Regions from separate parts of the Nitratireductor sp. ATLC21 genome, predicted to be linked through region 1. Evidence: predicted binding sites of a transcription regulator. Region 1 holds the regulator's gene; the other holds the start of a gene.
The links. The regulator PhoB, encoded in region 1, activates phosphate uptake and scavenging genes when phosphate is short. The targets are predictions, from matches to a motif close to TGTCATNNANCTGTCAT.
Positions count from the first base shown of each region.

Region 2: a site for PhoB is predicted at 2,360-2,376, ahead of ugpB (sn-glycerol-3-phosphate ABC transporter substrate-binding protein UgpB). Genes of this name have one in related genera too.

Region 1 is NZ_JBXUOU010000003.1:602,213-605,952, forward strand. It holds gene pstA (phosphate ABC transporter permease PstA) at 1-290, shown strand, start outside; gene pstB (phosphate ABC transporter ATP-binding protein PstB) at 305-1,120, shown strand; gene phoU (phosphate signaling complex protein PhoU) at 1,143-1,853, shown strand; gene phoB (phosphate regulon transcriptional regulator PhoB) at 1,891-2,577, shown strand; gene AC2CHD_RS17410 (hypothetical protein) at 2,628-2,954, opposite strand; gene AC2CHD_RS17415 (DUF1328 domain-containing protein) at 3,045-3,212, opposite strand; gene AC2CHD_RS17420 (response regulator) at 3,340-3,740, opposite strand, start outside.
Region 2 is NZ_JBXUOU010000004.1:264,184-267,923, reverse strand. It holds gene AC2CHD_RS19250 (CDP-alcohol phosphatidyltransferase family protein) at 1-636, opposite strand, end outside; gene AC2CHD_RS19245 (phosphatidate cytidylyltransferase) at 633-1,583, opposite strand; gene AC2CHD_RS19240 (lysophospholipid acyltransferase family protein) at 1,583-2,221, opposite strand; gene ugpB (sn-glycerol-3-phosphate ABC transporter substrate-binding protein UgpB) at 2,434-3,740, shown strand, end outside.

The sequences.
Region 1 (3,740 bases):
CGCTGGCTGCGCCCGGCATTCTGACGGGCACGATCATCGGCCTGGCCCAGGCACTCGGCGAAACGGCCCCGCTGCTTCTGATCGGCATGGTGGCTTTCGTGGCCGACTACCCCACCACGCCGCTCGATCCTGCTACGGCGCTGCCGGTACAGATCTATATGTGGGCGAACGAAGCCGAACGCGCCTTTGTCGAGCGTACCTCGGGCGCTATCATCGTATTGCTGCTGTTCCTCGCCGTGATGAACATCACCGCCATAATTCTGCGGCGGCGCGTCGAGCGTCGCTGGTAACGGAGTGGAAGGACATGAATATGCTCACTGATGCTGCTGTCGAAGAAGCACTGGATGCGAGCCAGAAGCCAAAACCTCTCAAGATGCGCGGTGAGAATGTGCGTGTCTTCTACGGCGAGAAGCAAGCGCTTTTCGATGTGAATCTGGATGTTCTGGAAAACCAGGTGACGGCGCTTATCGGCCCTTCGGGCTGTGGAAAGTCCACGTTTCTGCGTTGTCTCAACCGCATGAATGACACGATCGATATCTGCCGGATCGAAGGCAAGATCACGCTTGATGATCAAGACATCTATGATCCTAAGATCGATGTGGTGGAGCTGCGTGCCCGTGTTGGCATGGTTTTCCAGAAGCCTAACCCATTTCCCAAGTCGATCTATGAGAACATCGCTTATGGGCCGCGCATCCATGGCCTGGCTTCCAAAAAGAATGAGTTCGATGAAATCGTCGAGTCCAGCCTGCAGAAGGCCGGCCTCTTCAACGAGGTGAAAGACCGTTTGCATGAGCCCGGCACAGGTCTCTCCGGCGGCCAGCAGCAGCGTTTATGCATTGCGCGCGCCATCGCGGTTTCGCCCGAGGTGATCCTCATGGATGAGCCGTGCTCGGCTCTTGATCCCATCGCCACCGCCAAGGTGGAGGAGCTGATCGACGAACTGCGCGAGAACTACACGATCGTCATCGTTACGCACTCCATGCAGCAGGCGGCGCGCGTTTCGCAGCGCACGGCCATGTTCCATCTGGGCAACCTTGTCGAGGAAGGTCCGACGGACAAGATGTTCACCAATCCGGATGACAAGCGGACCCAGGATTACATCACCGGTCGCTTCGGTTGACGCACAGATAAGGAACCAGATCATGGGCGAGCACACAGTCAGCTCCTTCGATGAGGAACTCGGTGAGATCGACCGCCTCATTCGCGATATGGGCGATCTCTCCGGTGCGATGACCCGCGCCTCCACCAATGCCCTTCTTCATTCCGATACCGCGCTGGCGCAGCGCGTTATCTCCGATGACACGATCATGGACGCCAAGCAGCGCGATCTCGACGAACGCGCCATCACACTGATCGCCAAGCGCCAGCCGATGGCACAGGATCTGCGCAGCGTTGTGGGTGCCATTCGCATGGCAGCCGACCTGGAGCGTATCGGTGATCTTGCGAAGAACATTGCCAAGCGCGTCAGCGCGGTGGGCCAGAGCGCTACACCGCGAACACTAGCGCATTCCATAGATGCCATGGCAGGCCTGGTGCTGCAGCAGGTTAATGCTGTGGTCGAGCATTACGTGAAGCGCGATGCCGATGCCTTGATCCAGTTACGCGACGACGACGAGAAAATCGACATTCAGTATACGTCGGTGTTCCGGGAATTGCTGACTTATATGATGGAAGATCCGCGCAACATCACCTCGTGCACGCATCTTCTCTTCTGCGCGAAAAATCTGGAACGCATTGGCGATCATGTGACGAATATCGCCGAGAATGCCTATTATGTGGTGACGGGGGAGCAGCTTCCGGTCCAGCGGCCGAAGCTTGATGAAACACAGATGACGGTCGATACGGATGCCTGAACGGCCGTAGCAATGCTTTAGGAGAATGCCTTCCATGATTGCCCCCAAGGTCATGGTCGTTGAAGACGACGAACCGCTCTGCGTCCTGTTGAAATACAATCTGGAGGCGGAAGGGTATCAGGTAGAGATGATCTCGCGCGGCGATGAAGCCGAGGTGCGGTTGCAGGAGAATGTCCCGGATCTGCTCGTTCTGGACTGGATGGTTCCGGCCGTATCAGGCATCGAACTGTGCCGCCGGCTGCGCATGCGTCCTGAAACCGAGCGTCTTCCCATTATCATGCTCACCGCGCGCGGTGAGGAAAGCGACCGCGTTCGCGGTCTTTCCACCGGTGCCGACGACTATCTGGTCAAGCCGTTTTCGACGCCGGAATTCGTCGCGCGTGTGCGGGCGCTCCTGCGCAGAGCCAAGCCTGAGGTTCTCTCAACGGTGCTGTCTGTGGGCGATATTGTGCTCGACCGCGAATCGCATCGCGTTTACCGGCGCAAGAATGAGATCCGTCTGGGGCCGACAGAGTTTCGCTTGCTGGAATTCATGATGCAGCATCCGGGGCGGGTCTTTTCGCGCAGCCAGCTGCTCGACAATGTATGGGGTGAGACGATTTACATCGACGAGCGCACCGTGGATGTCCATGTGGGCCGGTTGCGCAAGGCCGTGAACCAGGGGCGGCTTCCCGATGTGATCCGCACCATTCGCGGTGCAGGCTACGCCATTCGAGAAGCCTGAGACAAAAACCCCGGCACTTGGCCGGGGTTTTTGCTGAAGCTGTTGTCTGATTACTCGGTGAAAATGTTCTTCTGACGCGCATGCTCATTGTGAGCGACTGCGAAGCTGTTGACCGGTTCCAGAGAGGCCGTCAGCTTCCCGTCTTTGGTGATGTCCCACTCCAGCACAGCGTCATCGTAGACGAGTGCAGGATCCACAAAGACGCACGTTGCCATCACCCGTGGCGCCTCACCTTCAAGCTCGCGCAGGGAAATGGGCTTCTCGGCCTCGCACTCCTCAAAGGTTTCGTAAATCGGAGCGGGGGCGGGAAGTTCGCGGCATTCAGCCATGTTGCCGGAGCAGCCGACAACCAGAAGAAGCGCAGCGATATGTTCCATGGCGTTCTCCTTTCACTGTCTGCCCGACGCGGAAGCCATGGATGGTCCGCATCGTCGGATGCCGCATTCGTTTACGTCAGATGTACTCGTTTAACCGCGCCCTCTAATCAGTCCCATGACCAGAGAAATCACGAGAAGGGCGAGAAAGATGTAGAACAGGATCTGTGCGATCCCTGCGGAAGCGCCTGCAATACCGCCAAAACCAAGGGCGCCGGCGATAAGAGCGACGACGAGGAATATAAGTGCCCAGTAAAGCATTCTGTCTCTCCGTTTAGTTATGGCAGTTAAACGCTATCCACGGAGATTGGTTCCCGGAGAAAGAAAACCGGCAAACAAAAAGGCCGCCCGAAGGCGACCTTTTTCATCAGAAAGGTGTTGCGCTGCCTCAGGCCGCCGCGCGAGCCTGGTGATCGAAGAAAAGCGCCTGGCTGATCAGCGCTTTGACCATCTCCGGGCTGAAAGGCTTCGTCACAAGGAAAGTCGGCTCCGGGCGCTCGCCAGTCAGCAAACGCTCCGGGAAGGCTGTGATGAAGATCACAGGGACTGTCGCCCCTTCAAGAATCTCGTTCACCGCATCAAGGCCCGAGCTTCCATCTGCAAGCTGAATGTCTGCCAGCACCATTTTGGGCTGGGTTTTGGCAAACATCTCGACAGCCTGCTTGTGGGTGCGGGCGTTGCCGACGACGCGATGACCGAGGCTTTCGACCATCTCCTCGATATCCATGGCGATCAAGGGCTCATCCTCGATGATGAGGATGTCGGTGGCCACCTGACGGGAGATTTCCT
Region 2 (3,740 bases), on a different contig from region 1:
GCCGCGCAGCTCCTTCACCAGCCGCACGGAGCGGCGCAGTGCTGTCAGGACCGCGCCGATGGCGACGATCCAGAGTGCCACCGTCAGCACCTCGCCACGCCCGTTCCAAAGAGGTTCGAACAATGAAAGTGCGGCGGCAAGTGTGATCGCCGCCATCCGATGCGGTTTCGCCATGGGGCCGGAGAAATCCGCTTCCTGGCCGCAGGCGCGACCCAGCTCACGCACATAGGCGGTGAGGACGGCGAAGCCGGCGGCGGCCCAGCCAAGCGCAGGCTGGTCGACCCCATAGCCCACGCCGATGAGGATCGCGATGTCGGCCACACGGTCGGGGAACTCGTTCCAGAAGGCGCCATCCGGCGATCCCTTACCCGCCTCCACGGCCACCATGCCGTCGAACAGATTGCACAGCAGCCGGCATTGCACCAAAAAACCGGCCAGAACCAGGAGAAAAGCCCGCGCAGCGCCCTCCGTCTCGCCCACTTGCCAAAAGGCAAGACCGGCAAGCGCCGCGAACACCACGCTCGCCATGGAGATCTGGTTGGGCGTGATGGATGTTTCGGCCAGCCGGCGGGCCACGGCCTTCGCCCAGCCGGTGTCGCGGCTCGCCAGAGGGCGGCGGTTTTCGGTCTTGTTCATGTGAGCGACCACCAGTAACGCACGAGGTGAAAGAAGATGGGGGCGGAAAAGATCACCGAATCCAGCCGGTCGATGAAGCCGCCATGGCCGGCGATCAGATGCCCCCAGTCCTTCACGCCACGGTCGCGCTTGATGGCCGACATGACGAGCCCGCCGAAAAAGCCCATGAGCACGATGACAAAGGACAGCAGTCCCGCCTGAAATGGCGTGAAAGGTGTCATCCAGAACAGTGCCGCGCCGACAAGCGTGGCGCTCAGCGCACCGCCGATGAAGCCTTCAACCGTTTTGGAGGGAGAGAGTTTTGGCGCGATCTTCGTGCGCCCAAGCATTTTGCCCCAGACATATTGCAGCACGTCGCTCGACTGCACGACGACCACCAGGAAGGCGATCAGAAGCAGGTTGCGCCCCTCATAGCCGGGGATCTGCAGCGTAAGCAGTGCCGGCACATGCGAAACGCAGAAGACGCAGATCATCAGCGCCCATTGGACTTCCGCCACACGCACAAGGAAATGGTCCGTGTCCCCCCGCAGGGCCGAGATGATGGGCATCAATAGAAACGCATAGACCGGAACGAGGATCGAATAGAGCCCATACCAGTCGATATAAACCAGATAATACTGAACCGGCAAAACAATGAAGAATGCGGAGGCAAGCGCCCAATGATCGCCGCGCCGTGTGTCCGTCAGCGTCACAAACTCACGCAGGGCGGCGAAGGAAGCGAAGCCGAAGAGCAGAATGGCTCCCAATCGGCCGAAAAGCAGCGCGCCGCCCATCAGGATGATCATCACCCACCAGGCATTCACCCGGTCGTTCAGGTTTTCGATGACGGTGTTGGTTCCGTCGGGGGAGAGCTTGCGCTTGAGAAGGCGTCCTGCGAGAGAGGCCAGAACAAGTACGGCGGTGAGCCCGCCGAGCAGTTTCAGAAGGTCTATCTGATGCTCGTTCATCATGCGTTGCCTTCGACTGTTCCGGAGGTGGATAGGAGCGCGTCGCGTGCTCGCTTCACAAATGCGTCCTTGGTCTCGTCGGATTCCACACGCAAGGGCGCACCAAACGTGACCGTGCAGATCAGCGGAATCGGAACAAACTCTCCTTTTGGCATGACACGGTTCAGATTGGCGATCCATACCGGAACGAGATCGATGTCGGGCCGTTGTTTTGCCAGATGAAAGATCCCGCTCTTGAAAGGCAGAAGCGGATTGTTCGTCTCATTGCGCGTGCCTTCGGGAAAGATGATGAGCGAGGCGCCGCCATCCAGTGCATCGGCCATCTGCTTGATCGGGTCGTCGGCACGTGTCTTGCGGTCGCGATCGATCAACACGGCGTTGAACACATCGCGGCCGATAAAGCGCCTGACGGAGGATTTCAGCCAATAGTCCGCGCCCGCCACCGGACGGGTCTGCTCGCGTAGGCGCGGAGGCAGGACCGTCCACAGGAGAATGAAATCGCCATGGCTGACATGATTGGCAAAATAAATTCGCTGTCGGGGGATAGGTTCAATGCCATCCCAAACGGCCCGCACGGCAGTGATGAAGCGCGCGAAGAGCGTGATAGCACCAGCCGCGAGCCGCGTCAGGAAACTCATTTGATCCTCAGACCCAGAATTCGATTCGACCCTGCACTTGTATAGGATGGCGAGAGGCTAGGCCAATCGCGTGAGCGCTGTGCTGTAGTATGAAATTTCTATACTGGAAAAGGTATGGACAATGTATTCTACAGATGCTGTCATCCAACGGTAACACAAGCCGACCAAGAGAGACCGGTTAACCGGCGATCGACGCTACAGGGAGAGACACAATGAGATTTCGCGCAATGCTTTCCGCAGCCACGGCTCTGACCGTGGCGCTTCCGGCCATGGTCGGCGCCGCACAGGCGCAGACCCAGGTCCAGTTCTGGCATGCCTTCACCGGCCGTCTCGGTGAACTGCTGGAAAAACAGGTCTCCGATTTCAATGCCAGCCAGGAAGATTATGAGGTCGTTGCCACCCTCAAGGGAAATTACTCCGAAGCTCTGAACGCCGGCATCGCCGCCTTTCGTGCTGGCGAACAGCCGCACATTCTGCAGGTTTTCGAGGTTGGCACCGCCACAATGATGGCGGCCAAGGGCGCCATCAAGCCGGTCTATGAAGTGATGGCGGAGGCTGAAGCCGAGTTTGATCCGAACGCCTATCTCGCGCCGGTCGCGGGCTATTACACCAATACGGACGGCGAAATGCTGTCCTTACCATACAACTCCTCCACGCCCGTTCTCTACATCAACAAGAAGGCGCTTGAGGAGGCCGGTCTTGACCCCGAGGCGAAGCCTGCCACCTGGCCGGAAGTCGAGGAACTGCTCGTCAAGCTCAAGGAAGCCGGTTCTGCATGCCCGCTGACGACGGCATGGCAGTCCTGGATTCATCTCGAGAATCTCAGCGCCTACCACAATGTGCCGTTTGCCACGCAAGCCAACGGCTTTGCCGGCACCGACACCGAACTCGCCTTCAATGGCGATCTGCAGGTGCAGCACATCGACAAGATGGGCGAATGGGCCAAGGAAGGCCTCTTCAGCTATTCGGGCCGGCGCAATGAGGGCGGTGCGCGCTTCCGCTCGGGCGAGTGCGCCATGTTCACCGAATCGTCAGCCGGCTATGCCGGTGTGAAGGCCGAGGCCGACTTCCCCTTCACCGTGACAAACCTGCCTTACTGGCCGGATGCGGAAGGCGCGCCCTACAACACGATCATCGGCGGTGCTTCGCTGTGGGTCATGTCGGGCCACGAGGCCGAGGAATATGCCGGTGTTGCCGCATTCCTCAACTATCTCTCCAGCGCTGAGGTGCAGGCCCAGTGGCACCAGGACACCGGTTATCTGCCGATCACCACCGCCGCCTATGACCTGACCAAGGAGCAGGGTTTCTACGAAGAAAACCCGGGCACCGACATTGCCATTCTGCAGATGACGGGCAAGGCTCCGACGGAAAACTCCAAGGGCATCCGTCTTGGCAATTTCGACCAGATCCGCGCCATCATCGACGAGGAACTGGAAGCCGTCTGGCAGGGCCAGAAGGACGCCAAGACAGCGCTCGACGAAGCCGTGAACCGCGGCAACGAGCTGCTGCGCCGCTTCGA